3 regions of the Streptomyces sp. MAR4 CNX-425 genome follow, and region 1 is predicted to be linked to each of the others. Evidence: riboswitches for the same ligand, from Rfam matches in the RefSeq annotation. Region 1 holds a riboswitch; each other region holds the start of a gene.
The links. A riboswitch is a leader RNA that binds a small molecule or an ion and turns the genes downstream of it on or off. The one in region 1 is predicted to bind cyclic di-AMP.

Region 1 (6,283 bases):
CGGCGCAGCCGGGTGTGGTCGGGCGGGTCGATGTTCAGCAGGTGCGTCATGAGACCCGCGCTGCGCTCGCCCGGAATGCCCGTCTTGCTCTTCGCCGCCGCGTCGTCCGCGTGGTGTACCGGGTTCTTCGACAGCCGCGGGTCCGCGAGCGCCCGGCGGGCGTCGGCGTAGCGGGTCACGAGCCACGCCTCGACGCCGCTGGGGAGCGTCGTCCGGCGCACGGGGGCGTGCGCGCGCAGCCGGTCGTACGCGGGGTAGGGGTCGGCGGCGAACTCCCAGCCGAACAGCTCGGGGACGGGCGCGGTGGTCACGCCCCGACCGTACCGGGGGCCGACCCGGCACGCTTCGGCCATCCTCTGTGATCTGGGCGTGACTATCAGGCGATCAACTTGTGATCGGGGGTACTTCGGTATTAAGTTCGGCCACTGGCTCGAACACACAGGGAACGAAAGGCACTCGCATGCGCTCGGGTAACGGACGCCACCGACGTCCCCGCCAGGCCCCCGCGTTCGTCGTCGCCGCCGGCGCGACCGGGGCGGGCATCGCCCTGCCGCTGCTGGGCGCGAGCGGCGCGAGTGCCGCCGACGCCGGCACGTGGGACCGGGTCGCCGAGTGCGAGAGCGGCGGGCTGTGGAGCGCCGACGAGGGCAACGGGTACTACGGCGGCCTGCAGTTGACCATGGACATGTGGCAGGAGTACGGCGGCGAGGAGTTCGCCTCGCAGCCCGACTTCGCCAGCCGGGCGCAGCAGATCACCGTCGCCGAGCGCATCCTCGACGGCATGGGCGCCGACCGGGCGTGGCCGGAGTGCGCCGCCGACGCCGGGCTGGCGGCCGACGAGGCGGAGCCGGAGGTCGACCCCGGCGCCCACCTTCCGCTGCCGCCCACCACCCCGCCCACGCTTGCCCCCGACCCCGGGGCCACGGACGGCGAGGACGGCACGGACGGCGCCCAGCGCGAGGGCGACGACCGGAACACGGACCGCGGGGACGACGGCGACCGCGGGGAGCCCTCCGGCGGCGGCAAGCACCGCGGCTCCCAGGACCCCGGCGAGGCCGCCACGGACTCCGGCGACCGGGCCGGCCGGGACTCCGAGGGCGGCGACGGCGCCGAGGCCACGGAGGGCACCGGCCGCCACCGCGCCCCGGACGCCTCCGCGACGCCCACCCCGACCCCGTCCGACGCCCTGCCGTCCCCCGACGGCTCCGACGGCTCCGCTGTCCCCGAGGCGCCGCGCGAGGCCGTGGAGACCCCCGGCGCCTCCCAGGGGCCCGGCGCGACCGAGCTGCCCGACCCGGGCCGCGAGTGGATCGCCGAGATCCCCGGCGACCCGGCGGAGCGCGACGGTGACGGCGGGTCCGGCGAATCCGGCGCGGGCGACGGCAGTTATACCGTCCGACCGGGTGACACCCTTTCCGAGATCGCCACGGAGCATTCGCTGGAGGGCGGATGGTCCGAGTTGTATGACGGAAACAAGAACTCGCTCGGCGCCGACCCCGACAACATCAAGCCTGGTCAGGAACTCGAATTGGGTGGAAACTGACCCGGCCCCCGGCTAAGTGCACACGGATTAGTCATATTTGACGTAATCGGCTGACCGGGCTAGCTGACGGGCGGAAAACCAGGCACGGAACTTTCCGAGGTCTTTGAATCGCACACGCCTATGTGCTTACCGTCACATTGCTCGCCACCGCGAGCCCCGGTGATCGCCTCACGCCGAATCCTGTCGGCGTTCACCCGGGCCATCCGTGCATGAAGCACCGCTGACAGGAGCGGGGGACCCACGGTAGGCGCCGATCCGGTCCAACGAGAAGGCGGACCGGACGGCTTGGGGTCAAGCCGCACGCTCGACGTACGGCCGGGCACTCACAGCCCGCACCCGACAGCTCACCTCGCAGGCGTCGGTGAGAAAAGAGCATCATGCTTCTTCCTGCCGGAACGGGTAAGCACCGCCGCCCCGCCGCCGAGGCCCGCCTGGGCACGCACTCCCGCATGGCCGTTCTCATGGGCGCCACCGGAACCGCCATCGGGCTGCCCGTACTGGGCGCCCACAACGCCGCCGCCGCCCCGATCGATACGTGGGAACGGGTGGCCGCCTGCGAGTCCGGAGGAAATTGGGCGACGAATACCGGGAACGGCTATTTCGGCGGCGTCCAGTTCTCCCAGTCCAGCTGGGAGGCGGCCGGGGGCGGCGGCTACGCCCCGCGCGCCGACCTGGCGACGAAGGAGCAGCAAATCGCGGTGGCCGAGCGGCTGCTGGCCATGCAGGGCCCGGGCGCGTGGCCCAACTGCGGCCCCCGCGCCGGCCTGACCGCCGGCGGCCCGCCGGCCGGGCAGCTCGCTCCGGCCGCGCCCCAGGAGCAGGCCGCGGAGCAGCCGCAGCAGCAGGCCCAGGAGCAGGCTCAGGAGCAGACCCAGCCGGAGTCCCGCACCGTCTTCCGGGGCTTCTACTACGAGGTCCGCGAGGGCGACACCCTCGACGACATCGCCCGCCGGCACGGCGCGGACAGCTGGCAGCAGCTCTACGAGGAGAACAAGTCGGTCGTCGGCGCGGACCCCGACCTGATCCGCCCGGGTCAGAAGCTGAAGGTGAGGTAGGGCCCGCGCCCCGCGCGGGCGGGCCGCCGCCCCGGAGCACGTGCCGGACGGCCCGCCCGCGCGGTACGGCGCGGCCGTCCCGGCCCGTCCGGTGCGCGGGCCGGGACGACCACGCCGTACGCCACCGCCCGCCGCCGAACGCCGCGCGCCGCGCGTCGCCGCCCGCCCGTGCCGCCCGCCGCCCGCCCGCCGCCCGTACGCCGTCCGTCCGGCGGCCGGCGCCGGCTCCGTACCGTCTCGTACCGCGGAATGCGGCCGGGTGCGGGCCGGGCCCGTCACCCCGGGCGGCTAGGCTCAGGGCGGAACCCGTAGCGAATCGCTCCGAAGGAGACACCGTGCCGTCGATCGACGTCGTCGTAGCCCGCGAGATTCTCGACTCCCGCGGCAACCCCACGGTCGAGGTCGAGGTCGGCCTCGACGACGGCAGCACCGGCCGTGCTGCCGTCCCGTCCGGCGCCTCCACCGGCGCCTTCGAGGCCGTGGAGCTGAGGGACGGGGACAAGGACCGCTACGGCGGCAAGGGCGTGGAGAAGGCCGTGCTCGCGGTCATCGAGCAGATCGGCCCCGAGCTCGTCGGGTACGACGCGACCGAGCAGCGCCTCATCGACCAGGCGATGTTCGACCTGGACGCCACCCCCGACAAGTCCTCCCTCGGCGCGAACGCCATCCTCGGCGTCTCACTCGCCGTCGCGCACGCCGCCTCCGAAGCCTCCGACCTGCCGCTCTTCCGCTACCTCGGCGGCCCCAACGCGCACGTGCTGCCCGTGCCGATGATGAACATCCTCAACGGCGGCAGCCACGCCGACTCCAACGTCGACATCCAGGAGTTCATGATCGCGCCGATCGGCGCCGAGTCGTTCTCCGAGGCCGTACGCTGCGGCGCCGAGGTCTACCACCAGCTCAAGGCCGTCCTCAAGGAGCGCGGCCTGTCCACCGGCCTCGGCGACGAGGGCGGCTTCGCGCCGAACCTCGACTCCAACCGGGCCGCGCTGGACCTGATCATCGAGGCGATCCAGAAGGCCGGCTACACCGCCGGCCAGGACGTCGCCCTCGCGCTCGACGTCGCCGCCTCCGAGTTCTACAAGGACGGCACGTACGTCTTCGAGGGCAAGGAGCGCTCCGCCGCCGAGATGACGGAGTACTACGAGCAGCTCGTCGCGGACTACCCGCTGGTCTCCCTGGAGGACCCGCTGTTCGAGGACGACTGGGCCGGCTGGACGGCGCTGACCGAGCGCCTCGGCGGCAAGGTCCAGATCGTCGGCGACGACCTCTTCGTCACCAACCCCGAGCGGCTCCAGCGCGGCATCGACGAGGGCGCGGCGAACGGGCTGCTGGTCAAGGTCAACCAGATCGGCTCGCTGACCGAGACCCTGGACGCCGTCGAGCTGGCCCAGCGCAACGGCTTCAAGTGCATGATGTCCCACCGCTCCGGCGAGACCGAGGACGTCACCATCGCCGACCTGGTCGTCGCCGTCAACTGCGGCCAGATCAAGTCCGGCGCCCCGGCCCGCTCCGAGCGGGTGGCGAAGTACAACCAGCTGCTGCGCATCGAGGAGATCCTCGACGACGCCGCCGAGTACGCGGGCCGCAGCGCCTTCCCCCGCTACAAGAACGGCTGAGCCGCCGCCCGGCGACCGCCGGGCCGCCGGCCGGCCCGTACCCGTATCCGTACGACATCGGCGTCGGACCCGCCCGGCCCCGGCCGCACCGCGTAGGGTGCGACCGGGGCCGCCGACCGGCCGCCGCAGGCCGCTCGGGGCGCGCCCGGGATCCCGGGGAGGAGGACGCGACGCACATGGCCAGGGAGCGCTTCTCCACCACCACCCGCCTCAAGCTGCTCGGCGAGCAGGCCGTCAGCCGGGTCTCCGAGCGCGTCTACCGGACCCGCCCGGCCCGGCGCAGCCGGCTGACGGGGCGCGCCGCGGTGCTCGCGCTCGTCGTCTGCTCCCTGGTGGTGGCGCTCGCGTACCCGCTCCGCCAGTACATCGCCCAGCGGGCCGAGGTCGCCGAGCTGGAGCGGGAGAAGGCGCAGGCCGAGAAGCGCGTCGAGGAGCTGCGGGACGAGAAGGCACGCTGGCGGGACCCCGAGTACGTACGCCGGCAGGCCCGCGAGCACCTGCACTACGTCCTGCCCGGCGAGACCGGCTACCTCATGCGCGACGGCTCCGGCTCCGCCCGCTCCGGCGAGGCGGGATCGGCGGCGGACCGGCCGTGGTACGACAACCTGTGGGACGGCCTGGACGCCGCGGACGGCCGCCGCTGAGGCGCGTGCGCCGTACGCGAACCCGCCCGCCGCCGTCCGAACGAGGAGAGATGGACAAGCCCCCGCCCCCCACCGAGCACACCCCCGCCACCGCCGCGGACACCGCCGCCGCGGCCGCCCAGCTGGGCCGCGCCCCCCGCGGCCTGCGCGCCGTGGCGCACCGCTGCCCCTGCGGCAACCCCGACGTCGTGGAGACCGCCCCCCGGCTGCCGGACGGCACCCCCTTCCCGACGCTGTACTACCTGACGTGCCCCCGCGCGAACTCCGCGATCGGCACCCTGGAGGCGGACGGCGTGATGAAGGAGATGACCGCCCGGCTCGCGGCCGACCCGGAGCTGGCGGCCGCGTACCGCGCGGCCCACGAGGACTACGTCGCCCGCCGCGACGCCATCGCCGAGCTGACCGGCTTCCCCAGCGCGGGCGGCATGCCGGACCGGGTGAAGTGCCTGCACGTACTCGTCGCGCACGCGCTGGCGGCGGGGCCGGGGGTGAACCCGCTGGGCGACGAGGCGCTGGCGATGCTGCCGGAGTGGTGGGCGAAGGGCCCGTGCGTGACACGGGAGACATCCGGGGAGGACGAGGCATGACCCGAGTAGCAGCCGTCGACTGCGGTACGAACTCCATCCGCCTGCTCGTCGCGGACGCGGACCCCGCGGCCGGCGAGCTGACCGACCTGGACCGCCGGATGGAGATCGTCCGGCTGGGTCAGGGCGTGGACCGCACGGGCCGGCTGGCGCCCGAGGCGCTGGAGCGCACCTTCGCCGCCTGCCGCCGGTACGCGGAGATCATCGAGCGGCTGGGCGCGGTCCGCACCCGCTTCGTCGCCACGTCCGCCTCCCGCGACGCGGAGAACCGCGCGGACTTCGTACGCGGCGTGGAGGACATCCTCGGCGTCCGGCCCGAGGTCATCACCGGCGACGAGGAGGCCGAGCTGTCCTTCACCGGCGCGACGGGGGAGCTGGCGGGCCGCGTACCCGGCCCGTACCTGGTCGTCGACATCGGCGGCGGCTCGACGGAGTTCGTCGCCGGCACCGACCGCGTCGCGGCGGCCCGCTCCGTGGACATCGGCTGCGTCCGCCTCACCGAACGCCACCACTTCGCCGACCCCCCGACACCGCAGCAGATCGCGGCCGCCGACGCCGACATCGCCGCCGCCCTCGACACCGCGGAGGCCGCGGTCCCCCTCCGCGAGACCGCCACCCTCGTCGGCCTCGCCGGCTCCGTCACCACCGTCGCGGCGATCGCCCTGAACCTGCCCGCGTACGACTCGGCGGCCCTGCACCACGCCCGCATCCCGGTCGAACAGGTCCGCGAGGTGACGAAGCACCTGCTCACCGCCGACCACGCGGAACGCGCCGCGATCCCGGTGATGCACCCGGGCCGGGTCGACGTGATCGGCGCGGGCGCGCTGGTGCTGCTGGC
Region 2 (6,283 bases), on a different contig from region 1:
CGAAGGTGTCGTAGCGCTGCGACCAGAAGGTGGTGGCCCAGGCGGTGTTGAGCGCCTCGACGGTGCCGTAGCGCTCCTGGAGCCAGCGGCGGAAGTCGGCGGCGGAGACGTCGCAGTAGCAGCGCGGGTTGGAGCAGCCGTACTCGTTGCCGATGTGCCAGCTGTCCAGGGCGGGGTGGGTGCCGTAGCGGGTGGCGAGTTCGGTGACCAGGCGGACGGCGTGCTCCCGGTAGACCGGGCTGGAGGGGCAGTAGTGCTGCCGGGAGCCGGGCCACTTGCGGACGCCGTCGGGGCCCTGGGGCAGGATCTCCGGGTGCCGCTCGGAGAGCCAGGGCGGCGGGGAGGCGGTCATGGTCGCCAGGCAGACGCGCACGCCGGCGGCGTGCAGGTCGTCCAGCACGCGGCCGAACCAGTCGAAGTCGTACTCTCCCGGGCGCGGTTCGACCAGCGCCCAGGAGAAGATCCCGGCTGTCACCATGGAGACTCCGGCCTCCTTCATCAGCCGGATGTCCTCGGCCCTGACCTCCTCCGGCCAGTGCTCGGGGTTGTAGTCGCCGCCGAAGTGGATGCGCCTCACGTGTGCTTCCTCCGCCCCTCTTGCTGATTTCGTAATTTACGAATTAACGTGCGGGCAACGTAGAAGCGCCGTGGCAGATCCGTCAATACCCGGAGCGTGAACTCGTGACAGCAGCCGGACCCCCGCAACTCGGCCGCTACGCCGGCCGGACCGCCGTCGTCACCGGCGCCGCCGCCGGCATCGGCGCGGCCGTCGCCCGGCGGCTCGCCGCCGAGGGCGGCGCCGTCGTCGTCGCCGACATCGACGGCGACCGGGCCGAGGCCGTCGCCGCGGAGATCACCGCCGCGGGCGGCACCGCCGCCGCGGTCACCGCGGACGTGGCGGGGGAGGAGGGCTGGGCGCGGATCACGGCCGCGGCCGGCGCGTTCGGGCCCGTCGGCGTCCTGGTCTCCAACGCCGTCGCCGTCGACGTCGCCCCCGCGCACGAGACCTCGCCCGGCTCCTGGCGGCGCCAGGTCGACGTCGGCCTCACGGCCGCGTTCCTCGGCTTCCGCGCCTGCCTGCCCGGCCTGCGCGCGCAGCCGGACGCCCCCGGAGCCGTGGTGCTGGTCTCGTCCGTGCACGCCACGCACGGCATCCCGGGCCATCCCGCGTACGCCGCCGCCAAGGGCGGGCTGCTGTCGCTCGGCGGCCAACTCGCCGTCGAGTACGGCCCGTCGGTACGGGTGAACACCGTGCTGCCCGGCCCCGTGCTCACCCGGCTGTGGGACCGCGTCCCCGAGGAGGACCGCCGGGCCAGCGCGGCGCAGACCGCCGCCGGCCGGCTGGGCGCGCCGGAGGAGGTGGCCGCCGCGGTCGCCTTCCTCGCCTCGCCCGAGGCGTCCTACGTCACCGGCGCCAGCCTGGTCGTGGACGGCGGCTGGAGCGTCGTAAAGTCATCGGCCTGAAGGCGGAACGGGCGGGGGCCCGCCGGGGCGCGCCGGAGCAGCGACACAGGGAGGAGCAAGCGGCCATGTCGGGTTACGCCCGCCGCGGAGTGCACGGCCAGACGGTGGAGGCCCTCGCGCACCGCGTCCTCAGCGGCGAGATAGCCGAGGGCGCCACCCTCGACCTCGCCGCCGTGCAGGCCGAGCTGGGCGTCAGCCTCACCGCGCTGCGCGAGTCGCTGAAGGTGCTGGCCGCCAAGGGCATGGTGGACGCCCGGCAGAAGCGCGGCACGTTCGTCCGGCCGCGCTCCGACTGGAACCTCCTCGACGCCGACGTGCTGCGCTGGCGCTTCGAGACCGCCGGGCGGGAGCAGGGCGACGGTGCCGCCGCGCGGGCCGCCTCGCCGCTGCTGCGGGACCTGGACGAGGTGCGCGGCATCGTCGAGCCGGCGGCCGTGCGGCTGGCGGCGGTGCGGCGCACCGCCGCGGACCTGGCGGCGCTGGACGCGGCGCTCGCGGCGATGGCCGAGGCGCGGGACGGGGCCGCCGCCTCCGCCGCGGCCGTCGCGGCGGACCTGGCGTTCCACCGCGCGCTGCTGGCCGCCTCGCACAACGAGCTGCTGGAGCGCATGGACCTGGTCATCGCCACCGGCCTGGCCGCCCGCGACCGGCTGGTGCACGGCCCCGGGCACCATCCCGGGGACCCGGTGCCGAGCCACCGCGCGGTGCTCGACGCGGTACGGGCCGAGGACCCGGACGCCGCCGAGACGGCGATGCGCGGGCTGCTCGCGCAGGCGGCGCACGACCTCGCCGAGCTGACCGCGGCGCCGGAGCAGGAGCCGGGCCCGGCGGCGGGCTGACGGGCGGCCGGCGCGGGGCGGTTCCGCGGTCCCGTACCCACGCGTGCGCCCCGCCGCGCGGACGCATCCGCGCGACGGGGCGGCTTCGGCACTCCGGCGGGCCGTCCGGCCCGGGGGGTCAGTACCAGTTGTTGGCCTGCCAGAACTCCCAGGCGCCGCACGGGCTGCCGTAGCGGTCGTTCATGTAGTCCAGGCCCCACTCCAGCTGGGTGACCGGGTTGGTCTGCCAGTCGTCGCCGTGCGAGGCCATCTTCGAGCCCGGCAGGGCCTGCATCAGGCCGTAGGCGCCGGAGCTGGGGTTCGTCGCGGTGTGGTCCCAGCCGCTCTCCCGCTCCACGATGTTGCTGAAGCAGGTGAACTGGTCGGCGGGCACGATCTCCCGGGCCGCGGCCTGGATGCCGGACTCGGTGGTCGGCACGCTCGCCTGCGACGCCTCGGTGGCGCCGCCGGAGCCGCCCGAACTCCCGGCGGAGGACGAGCCGTTCGGGTCGATCGACCGGTCGACCTCGCCGCCCTCGGTGTCGACGCGCAGCTCGGTGCCGACCGTCAGCGCGGCCGGGTTGTCGCCGATCGCCTTCTCGTTGTCGACGTAGACGCGCTGCCAGCCGCCGGGCACGTCGTACTTCGCGGCGATCTTGGACAGCGTGTCGTTCGCGCCGACGGTGTGCGTGACGTACCGCTGCTTCTTCTCGGTCTCGGCGGCGGTCCGGTCGGCCTCGGTCGGCTTGTCGGCGGCCTGCTTCTTCCCGTCGAGGTCGAGTTCCTGGCCCGGGAGGATCAGGTGCGGGTTGTCGCCGACCGCCGCCTTGTTGGCCTCGTAGAGCCGCTGCCAGTCGGCCCCGAATCCGTTGTCCTCGGCGATCTCCGAGAGGGTGTCGCCCTTCTCGACCGTGTAGGCGTGCGCGGCGGTCGCCGCGACTCCGCCGGCGACGGGCAGGGCTATGCCCACGCCCGCGGCGGCGGCATAGCGGCGGCTGGAGCGCGACTTGGGCGCGCGCCGGGTGCCGGTTCCGGCCATGGTGGCTCGCTCTTTCTCCGACGCCTGCGAAGTGAGCTGTCGGGTTCGGGCTGGAGTTGCCCGGCCGCGTCGTGCGATGCGGCTTCACCCCGAGTCGGGGAGTCCGGTGCGGTTGCCACCGTGTCTCCGGCCGACGGAGAAGTGGTTCCCCCGCTCCTGCCCGAACGGCTGTGGGGACGACGGTTCCGGGCTCCGACGGGCAGGATTCGGCGTACCGGAGCGCGGTGCTCGCGTCTGCGAACGTCTCGGACACTAGGAGATCGAACGGCAGATCACAAGAGGATCACGAGGATCCACGCCTACTCTGACGCTCCGTGGCTACGCGCGCACGCGTGGGACGGATGGGGCGCCTGTGACGTTCGACACCGCCGCCGCGGCGCAGCGCCTCCAGCAGCGGCGGCCCCGCCGGTACGACGAGACCGCGCACCCCGCGCTGCGCGGCCCCGGCCAGCGCGGCCCGCCAGGCATCCGGCCCGGCCGGCGCCGCCGCCGGGGTCCAGCGCCCGCCGTCCGGCTCCTCGTACCCCGGCCCCGCGGGCGCCAGCCGGCGGAAGGCGGGCACCGAGGGGGCGACGGCGACGAGTTCCGCGCACCGCCGGGAGTCGGCCGCCAGTGCCAGCCGGCGCTCGCTCAGCAGCACCACGGTGGCCAGCGCCCGGGCCAGCCACGCGGCCTGCGGCACGCTGTCGGGCAGGGCGACGACGAGCCTCGCCCGGTCGGTGGCGCCGGCCAGGGCGGCGGCGAGCGCCAGGACGTCGTGCGCCGGGTCCGGACCGCCGTCCAGCCACAGCGCGTCCGCGCCGGCGGAGTCGTACGCCGCGCACTCCGCCAGCCAGGAGGCGGGCTCCTCGGGCATTCTGGGCAGCAGCACCCCGACCCGGACCGCCCGTCCGGCGCCGGCAGCGCCGCTGGACGGGGGTGGTGACACGCTCATCGCAGGCCTCCCCGAGTGGCTGATGAGGGCCATCGGGGGCATACCGTACGCCCTTGCGTCGCGGAAGGCAGCGTTTCGTGCACCCACGGTTCATGATTTCTGGAATTCCATCGCGCGCCCGCGCCCGCGCGCGTGGACGGCAGGGCACGCGTGGAGGGAGGGGACGCCCCCCGGGCGTCCCCTCCCTCTCTGTGCTCCCGGCCGGTGGCCCCCGTCAACGGGCGCGGGCCACACCCCCGTTCGCCGGGTCGGGCTCGCCGTCCGTCGCGACCGGCGAGTGGACCGGGTGGCGCCGCCGCCGCGGGTGCGCGGCAGGTGCGCCGGGGTGGGTCATTCCGGGCTCCGGGAGAGCAGGAAGTCGGCGTCGCCGGCCTTGGCGCCCTCGATGAAGGCGTCCATCTCGCCCGGGGTGTAGATCAGGGCGGGGCCGTCCGGGTCGGCGGAGTGCCGTACCGCTATCCGGCCGTCGCGCAGCCTCATGGCCTCGACGCAGTTGCCGCCGTTGCCGCCGCTCCACGGCTTGCGCCAGCCTTCGGCGCCGAGGTCCGCGGCGGGCATGCCGTTGTAGATGCGTTTCATTCACAGCTCCTTGCGGAAGTCCCGGAGGATCTCCTTCGTGCGTTTCGCCGTCGCCGCCTGGGCCGCCATGTGGTCCAGGGCGGCGAGGTGTGAGGCCACCTCCTGCCGGCCGTCGAGGTAGACGGCGCCGGTGAGGTACTCGGTGTAGATCATGTCCGGCAGCTCCGGAACGGCGAACCGGAAGAGGACGAAGGGGCTGTACGTGCCCGGGTGGTGCCCGGTGCGGAACTCGGCCATCTGCAACGTGACGTTGGGCAGCGCGGCGACGTCGAGGAGCCGGTCGACCTGCGCGCGCATGACCGCGCCGTCGCCCACCGGGCGGCGCAGCACCGTCTCGTCCACGATCGCCCAGAACCGCGGCGCGTTCTCGCGGGTGAGCAGCTCCTGGCGCTCCATGCGCAGCGCGACGTGCCGCTCGATCTCCGCGGGCCCCACCCGGCCCAGGGAGCCGATCTTCAGCACGTGCCGCGCGTAGTCCTCGGTCTGCATCAGGCCGGGCACGAAGTGCGGCTCGTACGACCTGATGAGCGACGCCGCGCCCTCCAGGCTCACGTACATGCTGAACCAGTCGGGGAGGATGTCGTGGAAGCGCTGCCACCAGCCGGGCTCGTTGGCCTCCTCGGTGAGCGCGACGAAGGCGTCGACCTCTTCCTGGCCGATGCCGTACGTCTGCAGCAGCAGCTGCACGTAGGGGACCTTGAGCGTGACCTCGGCGGTCTCCATCCGGCGGACCGTGGCCGGCGCGACGCGCAGGACCCGGGCCGCTTCCTCCCGCTTCAGCCCGGCGTGCTCGCGCAGCTCCTGCAGTCGTTTGCCGAGAACGACCTGCCCCACGGTCGGCGCGGACCGCGGTTCGCTCACGCCATACCTCCCTGTCCGAATGCCTCAAGCAGTGTGCCACGAGCAGAGCTTTCTGCACACAGTGCAGGGGCAACTCTGAAAAATTCAGAGTGGGGGTTGCCAAGTGGCCGCGGCGGGACCATAGTTTGGGACGTGAGCCAGTCCACACAGCTGCATCGTTCGGGGGTCGTGACACAGGACCCCGGCGTGCCGGGGGCCCGTTCGGGGGCGGATGCGGCGCGGAGCAGGTTCGAGGTGCCCGGTCGGGCGGAGGCCGTTGCGGTCGCCCGCCGGCTGGCCCGCGAACAGCTGCTCCGCTGGGGGGTGGAGGACGAGGTGGGCGACAGCGCCACCCTCGTCCTCTCGGAGCTGGTGACCAACGCACTGCTGCATACGGGGAGTCGGCGCATAGGGTGCGAGCTGCGCTGCAGCGCCGACAGCCTGCGGCTGGCCGTCACCGACCAGGGTGCCGAGCCGGGAAGCCTGCGGGTGCAGCGGTCGTGCGCGGACGAGCAGGGTCGGGGGCTCCTGCTCGTCACCGCGGTGAGCAGCAGCTGGGGGGCGTACGACGCCCGTCCCGGCCCGGGCCTGGTGGTCTGGGCGCAGCTG
Region 3 (6,283 bases), on a different contig from region 1:
CAGCGGCGCGGGGGCGCAGGCCGGCAACAGCGCCCACTTCGCCTTCGGCTACGGCGACTTCCGGTGCCCCTTCCCGGCCCAGGAGATCGCTGAGATCATCGCCCGTACGGGCCTTGAGGTGCTCCTCGACCGGCTGCCCGACCTGGACCTGTCCGTACCGGCCCGGACGCTGGTGCGGCGGCCGTCCCCGTTCCTGCGCGGGATGACCGCCCTGCCGGTCACCTTCACCCCCGTACGCGCCGCAGGAGGCCACCCGTGAACTGCCCGCACGCCGCCGGCGCCGACACGGCCCCGCTGGCCATCGACCCCCTCGTACGCGACCTCGCGGGCGAGACCGCGCGGCTGTCCGCCGCCGCCCCGCTCACCCGCATCGAGCTGCTCGGCGTGCCCGCGTGGACCGTCACGCGGCACGCGGAGGCGCGGCAACTGCTCACCGACGCCCGGCTGGTCAAGGACATCGGCGCCTGGCGGCTGTGGCAGACCGGCGCGGTCACCGCCGAGTGGCCGCTGATCGGGATGGTCGACCCGGGCCGGTCGATGTTCACCGTCGACGGCGCCGAGCACCGGCGGCTGCGTACCAAGACGGCCCAGGCCATCACGCCGCGGCGGCTCGACGCGCTGCGGCCGGTGGTCGAGCGGGTGACGGCGGAGCTGCTCGACGCGCTGGAGTCGGCGGCGGCCGCGGGCGACGGCGTGGTGGACCTCAAGGAGGTCTTCGCGCAGCCGCTGCCGATGCGGGTGGTGTGCGCGCTGATGGGCGTCGCCGAATCGGAGATACCGCGGCAGATGCGGCTGTGGAAGGCGTTCTTCTCCATGCTCACCCCGCAGGACGAGCGGCTCGCGGTGATGGCGGAGCTGGACCGCGTGTTCACGGACATGGTGCGGCAGAAGGCCGCCGAGCCCGTCGACGACCTGACGAGCGCGCTGATCCTCGCCGACGAGGGCGGCGAGCCGCTGACCGAGGAGGAGGTCGTCGGCAACCTGAAGTCGATGATCGCGGCCGGGCATGAGACCACGATCTCGCTCCTCCTCACCACCGTGCGCGGGCTGCTGACGCACCCCGGGCAGCTCGACCTGGTCCGCGAGGGCACGGTGACGTGGGAAACGGCGATCGAGGAGGCGCTGCGCTACGACCCGCCGGTGACCCACCTGCTGATGCGGTTCGCGACGGACGACATCGAGATCGCCGGCACGGTGATCGAGAAGGGCGAGGGAGTCGTCATCTCGTACCGCGCGATCGGGCGGGACGCCGGGCACCACGGGACGGACGCGGATGCCTTCGACGTGACGCGGCCGACGCCGATCCGGCACATGACGTTCGGGCACGGCCCGCACATCTGCCCGGGCGCGGCGCTGTCGCGGCTGGAGGCGGGGGTGGCGCTGCCGGCGCTCTTCGCGCGGTTCCCGGGGCTGCGGGCGGCGGTGCCGGTGGAGGAGATCCGGAACCTGCCGGTGCTGACCCAGAACGACCTGGCGTCCTTCCCGGTCCGTCTCGCCTGACGGCGGCGGGGCGGCGGGCGGGGCGGGGCGGCGGGCGCGGCCCCGGCGGGGCGTGCCCGGGGCGGCGGCATCCCGGCCCGCGCCCTGAGCCGACCCGCCCGTCGGGCGGGAGGCGCTGCCCGCGGATGCCGGGTGCGCCCGCCGCTGCCGGGTGCGCCCGCGCGTGCGGCGCGTACGGCGTCTGCCGCGCGTGCTGCGCCTGCACGCCCACGGGCCCACGGCCCCGGTAGCCGACCCCTGCCCGCTGCCCACCGCCCGCCGCCCACCTCCCGCCGCCCGCCTCCCGCCTCCCCGGGTCCCGCCGTCACCCGCCCGGCCTCGTGCGGTCGCCCCGCCGCCCGGCACCCGGGAGTCTGGGAACGACGGCGAGGCCCGCATGCCGGCCGTGCAGGAGGGACAGCGCTGGAGAGGGCAGGTGCCGCCGGTGCGGGATGATGCGGGAGAGCAGGGCGGCAGCGCGCGGGGCCCGGGGAGGGGCGGCCGGCCGGACCGCCGCGGCGGTCCTCGTACGGCCCGGAACCGGTGGTCCGGGCCGTACAAGGACGGCCGCGGCTACCGGGTCGGCAGCAGCGCCCCGGCGCGCGACACCCGGCCGCGGATCGACGAGGTGACCGGCACCGCCGAGCGGCGCGTCGGGCCGGTGCTGCGCTGGCTGCCGGCCGGGCTCATCGTCGCCGCCGCGGTGTTCTACGGGTTCACGCCGGAGGGTTTGCGGGCGTCACCGGTCTTCGAGAGCATCCCGATGGTCGCCGCCGTGCTGCTCACCCTGCGCGGCACCGTGACGGTCGCGGTCACCGCGCTGTTCGTGTTCGTCATGCTGGAGGTCCTCAACGGCACCGTCACGCACTCCGGGTCGGTCATCCAGATGGTGTCGCAGCTCGTGCTCAGCGTCGTGGCGATCGGCATGAACGTGCTCATCCAGCGCAACTACCGCCGGTTCACCTCCGCCCGCCACGTTGCCGTCGCCGCGCAGCGCGCGCTGCTGCCGAACCCGCCGGACGGCTTCGGCGGCCTGCGGATCGCCGCCCGCTACCAGGCTGCCGACGTCGACGCCCGGATCGGCGGCGACCTCTACGCCGTCCAGGAGGGCCCGTACGGCGTGCGCTGCATCGTCGGGGACGTACGCGGCAAGGGGCTGGAGGCGGTGGAGTCCGTCGCCGTGGTCGTCGGCTGCTTCCGGGAGGCGGCCGAGCAGGAGGCGCGGCTCGACGGGGTCGCGCGGCGGCTGGAGCGGGCGCTTCAGCGTGAGGAGACGGGGCGCAGCGGGGTGGACCGGGTGGAGGGGTTCACGACGGCGGTGCTGGCGGAGGCGGACCGCGACGGCGGCGCGCTGCGGCTGCTCAACCGCGGCCACCCGGCGCCCCTGCTGCTGGGCTCGGACGGCGCGGCGCGGCTGCTCCAGCCGCGGGAGCACGCGCTGCCGCTCGGCATGGGCGACCTGGGCACGTGGCCGGACGAGCTGCTGGAGGTGGCGTTCCCGCCGGGCGCGTCGCTCCTGCTGTACACGGACGGCGTGACGGAGGCCCGGGACGCCGCCGGTGTCTTCTACGACCCGCTGGCGCGGATGGACGGCCGCGTCTTCGACGGTCCGCACGCGCTGCTGGACACGCTCCTGGACGACGTGACCCGCTACACCGGCGGGCGCGTCGCGGACGACATGGCGCTGTTCGCCCTCTCCCGCTCCCGCTCGGGCACCTCCTTCCGCCGGCTTCCGGCCGCCCCTCCCGATGCACACGCTCCGTAATGAAACAGCGCCACTCCGCATAACAACTGATGCACGATCAGCTAACGACCGGACCTCTCCCCGCGTAGCCGTCGCGTCAACTTGTCCGATTCCGCTGGTACATGCCCGTATCGTCCGCGGCAAAGCACAACTGAATAACGGGAACGACTTGGAATCGAACGCCGACGTCCGCTAGCGTGCGGTAACGCAGCGCGGTCGTCACTGCCGCCGCAAGAGGCGGCTCCGTGCGCCGTCGCCGAATCCCGCACGTGGAACAACTGCAGCAACGGAAACACCGAGGGAACCGGGGAACCACCACCTTGGGGTGAATCGGGCCAACCTCCCACAGGGGGCGACCCGTAGGAGACCTTCCTGCTCCGAACCCGTCAGCTAACCCGGTAGGCGAGAAGGAAGGAAAGGAGTACGCCTTCGTGGCGTCCTACAGGCCTGGGCCTGGCTACGGCCATGGCTATGACGATTACGGCTACGACGGCTATGCGTCGGGCGGCACCGCCCCCGACGGATATGCGCCCCCGGGCTACGCCGCCGAAGAGCCGGTCGACGAAGTCTTTCCCGAGGACGACCTTCCCTCCCGCGGCCGCCGGCGTCTCGCCAAGCAGCGCGGCGGCAGCATGGCGCGCAGCGGCGCCGTCCTGGGCGTGGGCGTCTTCGCCGCCGTCGGCGCGGGCAGCGTGGCCACGGCGCAGGAGAAGCCGCCGGTCGCGATATCCATGCCCGACCAGGTCGACGCCGTCGCGAACGAGATAAGCGCGCAACTGCCGGACGCCGAGAGCCTGCCGGGCGTCGGCGAACTGATGCCCACCGAGGAAGAGCCCGCCACCGACGACGCCGTCGTCACCACGGCGCCGCTCACCCAGGTGAGCTACGCCGCCACCTCCGGCTCGGACACCGCCACCCCGGCCGCCGACTCCGGCGAGGCCCTGCGGGCCCGCATCCTGGAGCAGGCCGACCAGCAGCAGGCCCAGGCCGACGCCTCGGCCCGCGCGGCGGCGGAGGCCGAGGCCGCCCAGCAGGCGGCCGAGGAGGCCGCCGAGGCGAAGGCGGCGGAGGAGGAGCGGCAGCGTCGCCTGGAGGAGGAGCGCCGCCGCAAGGCCGAGGAGGAGGCCCGCCGCAAGGCGGAGGCCGAGCGCCTCGCGAAGCTCGCCGCCAGCTACGTCTCCCCGCTCGACAGCTACACCCTCACCTCGACCTTCGGCGAGTCCGGCGACATGTGGGCCGCGGGCCACACCGGGCAGGACTTCGCCGCCTCCACCGGCACCCCGGTCAAGGCCGTGCACGGCGGCACCATCACCGAGGCCGGCTGGGCCGGCTCGTACGGCTACCGCATCGTCCTCACGCTCGAAGACGGCACCGAGATCTGGTACTGCCATCTGTCCTCCATCATCCAGTCCTCCGGCGAGGTGACGACCGCCGACGTCATCGGGCGCGTAGGCGCCACCGGCAACGTCACCGGCCCGCACCTGCACCTCGAAGTACGACCCGGCGGCGGGGACGCGATAGACCCGCTGGCCTGGCTGCGCAACAACGGCGCCCCGGTCTGACGCCGGCGGGACCCCCGGCCGCCACCGGCCGGGACGGAACCCCCCGCCGCCCGACGGACCGCAAGCCCCCATAAGCCCACCTCCCACGTCTCCGGCGTGCCCGTACGCACCTTCCCCCGTGGCGTCCGGGCGCGCGCGCCGAGACCGCCGGCGGCCCTGGTGGCCGACCCCCCGACACCAGGGCCGTCGGCCTTTTCCACCCCGCGAGGACCGCACTCCCGCCCCCGGGGAGGCGGATCCCTCCCCGGGCCCGCTCCGTGCCCGGAGAGGAAGACCGGCCCACTCCCGGGAGAGGCGGGGGCGGGATTACTCCCCGGGCCCGCAGAGGCAGAACGGATGCCCCGCCGGATCCGCGAACACCGGGCAGCTGCCCCCTTCCTCGGAGAGCCGCGTGGCGCCGAGCCGCAGCGCCAGCTCGCCGGCGGCGGCGGAGTCGTCGACGCCGAAGCAGAGGTGCATCTGCTGGGGGTACGCGCGGTCGAGGTCGGGCCAGAGCGGCGGGCGGTAGCCCGGCACCTCCTCGAACGCCAGCCGTGGAAAGCTGTCCTCGTCCTTGGCGATCACCATCCAGTCCTCGCGGATGATCCGCATACCGAGCAGCCGGGTGTAGAAGTCGGCGAGCTCGCGGGCGTCCGCGCAGTCGAGCACGATGTTGCGGATATAGGCGTCCATGCGGTCACGGTGCCACGGCCGACCGACACCCGGAGCCCGGGAGACCGCAGGACGCGGACAACCGGGGGAGCGACCCCCGCCCGTTCAAGCGGCCGCGGTGATGTCCCCGGCGGCGGAAGGCTCGGGAACCATCCCCACCCCCACGTTCTCCCCGTCGGCGATCTCGCCGAGGACGGCCTGGATGGTGTGCAGCATCCGCTGGGGCCGCTTGAAGACGTCGACGGCGGTGAACCGCAGTATGCGCCGCACGTCGGGGCAGCTCCCGAGGTCGTTGAAGCGCTCGATGTCGGCCAGGGGCGCCGCCCGGCCGCCGTGGAAGCCGTACCCCTCGATCTCCACGACCAGCCCCGCCGCCGGGAAGAAGAAGTCCACCCGTATCCGCCGCCCGCCCGGCGCGGTGAACGGCGCTTGAGTGAGCGGCCGCAGCCCGGCGTCGTACATCCGCAGCCGCGCGATCGTCTCCGCGGGCGACCCGGAGCGGGGATCGACCAGCGCCAGCCGCTCCCGCGCCTGAACCACCCCCCGCCGCTGCCCGGTGCCGGCGAGGGCCTCGGAGACCGCGTGCAGATCGGTCACCTGCTCCCGCCACCGCCGCGGCTCCCCCTCCCCGAACACCAACGGCCGCCGCGTCAGCGCCGATTCCACCGCCACCATCGCCGCGTCCCGCTCGGCGGTGAGCAGCAGGTCGACCAGGGTCCGGTGAACGGTCGTCACCCGCAGCCCGGCGACGCTCGTGATCTCGCCCTCACCCACCGGGGTCCGGTGCAGCACAGCCCCCTCAGGCGCCCGCCCGCGCCCCCGCACGTGGGTGAACTCGGGCCGCACG

Region 2: linked by a shared signal. The riboswitch ahead of ACHZ99_RS28640 (LysM peptidoglycan-binding domain-containing protein) and the one ahead of ACHZ99_RS31470 (transglycosylase family protein) in region 1 are both predicted to bind cyclic di-AMP.
Region 3: linked by a shared signal. The riboswitch ahead of ACHZ99_RS10885 (M23 family metallopeptidase) and the one ahead of ACHZ99_RS31470 (transglycosylase family protein) in region 1 are both predicted to bind cyclic di-AMP.

The regions. Positions count from the first base shown of each region.
Region 1 covers NZ_JBMDLF010000016.1:30,605-36,887, reverse strand. Annotated here, with positions in the region: gene ACHZ99_RS31480 (cytochrome P450 family protein) at 1-353, opposite strand, end outside; gene ACHZ99_RS31475 (transglycosylase family protein) at 461-1,543, shown strand; cyclic di-AMP (ydaO/yuaA leader) riboswitch at 1,705-1,916, shown strand; gene ACHZ99_RS31470 (transglycosylase family protein) at 1,993-2,598, shown strand; gene eno (phosphopyruvate hydratase) at 2,934-4,217, shown strand; gene ACHZ99_RS31460 (FtsB family cell division protein) at 4,394-4,861, shown strand; gene ACHZ99_RS31455 (DUF501 domain-containing protein) at 4,912-5,448, shown strand; gene ACHZ99_RS31450 (exopolyphosphatase) at 5,445-6,283, shown strand, end outside.
Region 2 covers NZ_JBMDLF010000012.1:142,268-148,550, forward strand. Annotated here, with positions in the region: gene ACHZ99_RS28625 (beta-galactosidase) at 1-577, opposite strand, end outside; gene ACHZ99_RS28630 (SDR family NAD(P)-dependent oxidoreductase) at 682-1,464, shown strand; gene ACHZ99_RS28635 (FadR/GntR family transcriptional regulator) at 1,530-2,303, shown strand; gene ACHZ99_RS28640 (LysM peptidoglycan-binding domain-containing protein) at 2,422-3,321, opposite strand; cyclic di-AMP (ydaO/yuaA leader) riboswitch at 3,328-3,501, opposite strand; gene ACHZ99_RS28645 (hypothetical protein) at 3,605-4,255, opposite strand; gene ACHZ99_RS28650 (DUF397 domain-containing protein) at 4,586-4,834, opposite strand; gene ACHZ99_RS28655 (helix-turn-helix domain-containing protein) at 4,835-5,695, opposite strand; gene ACHZ99_RS28660 (ATP-binding protein) at 5,828-6,283, shown strand, end outside.
Region 3 covers NZ_JBMDLF010000003.1:265,476-271,758, reverse strand. Annotated here, with positions in the region: gene ACHZ99_RS10900 (cytochrome P450) at 1-259, shown strand, start outside; gene ACHZ99_RS10895 (cytochrome P450 family protein) at 256-1,500, shown strand; gene ACHZ99_RS10890 (PP2C family protein-serine/threonine phosphatase) at 1,916-3,244, shown strand; cyclic di-AMP (ydaO/yuaA leader) riboswitch at 3,468-3,643, shown strand; gene ACHZ99_RS10885 (M23 family metallopeptidase) at 3,655-4,785, shown strand; gene ACHZ99_RS10880 (VOC family protein) at 5,092-5,457, opposite strand; gene ACHZ99_RS10875 (hypothetical protein) at 5,542-6,283, opposite strand, start outside.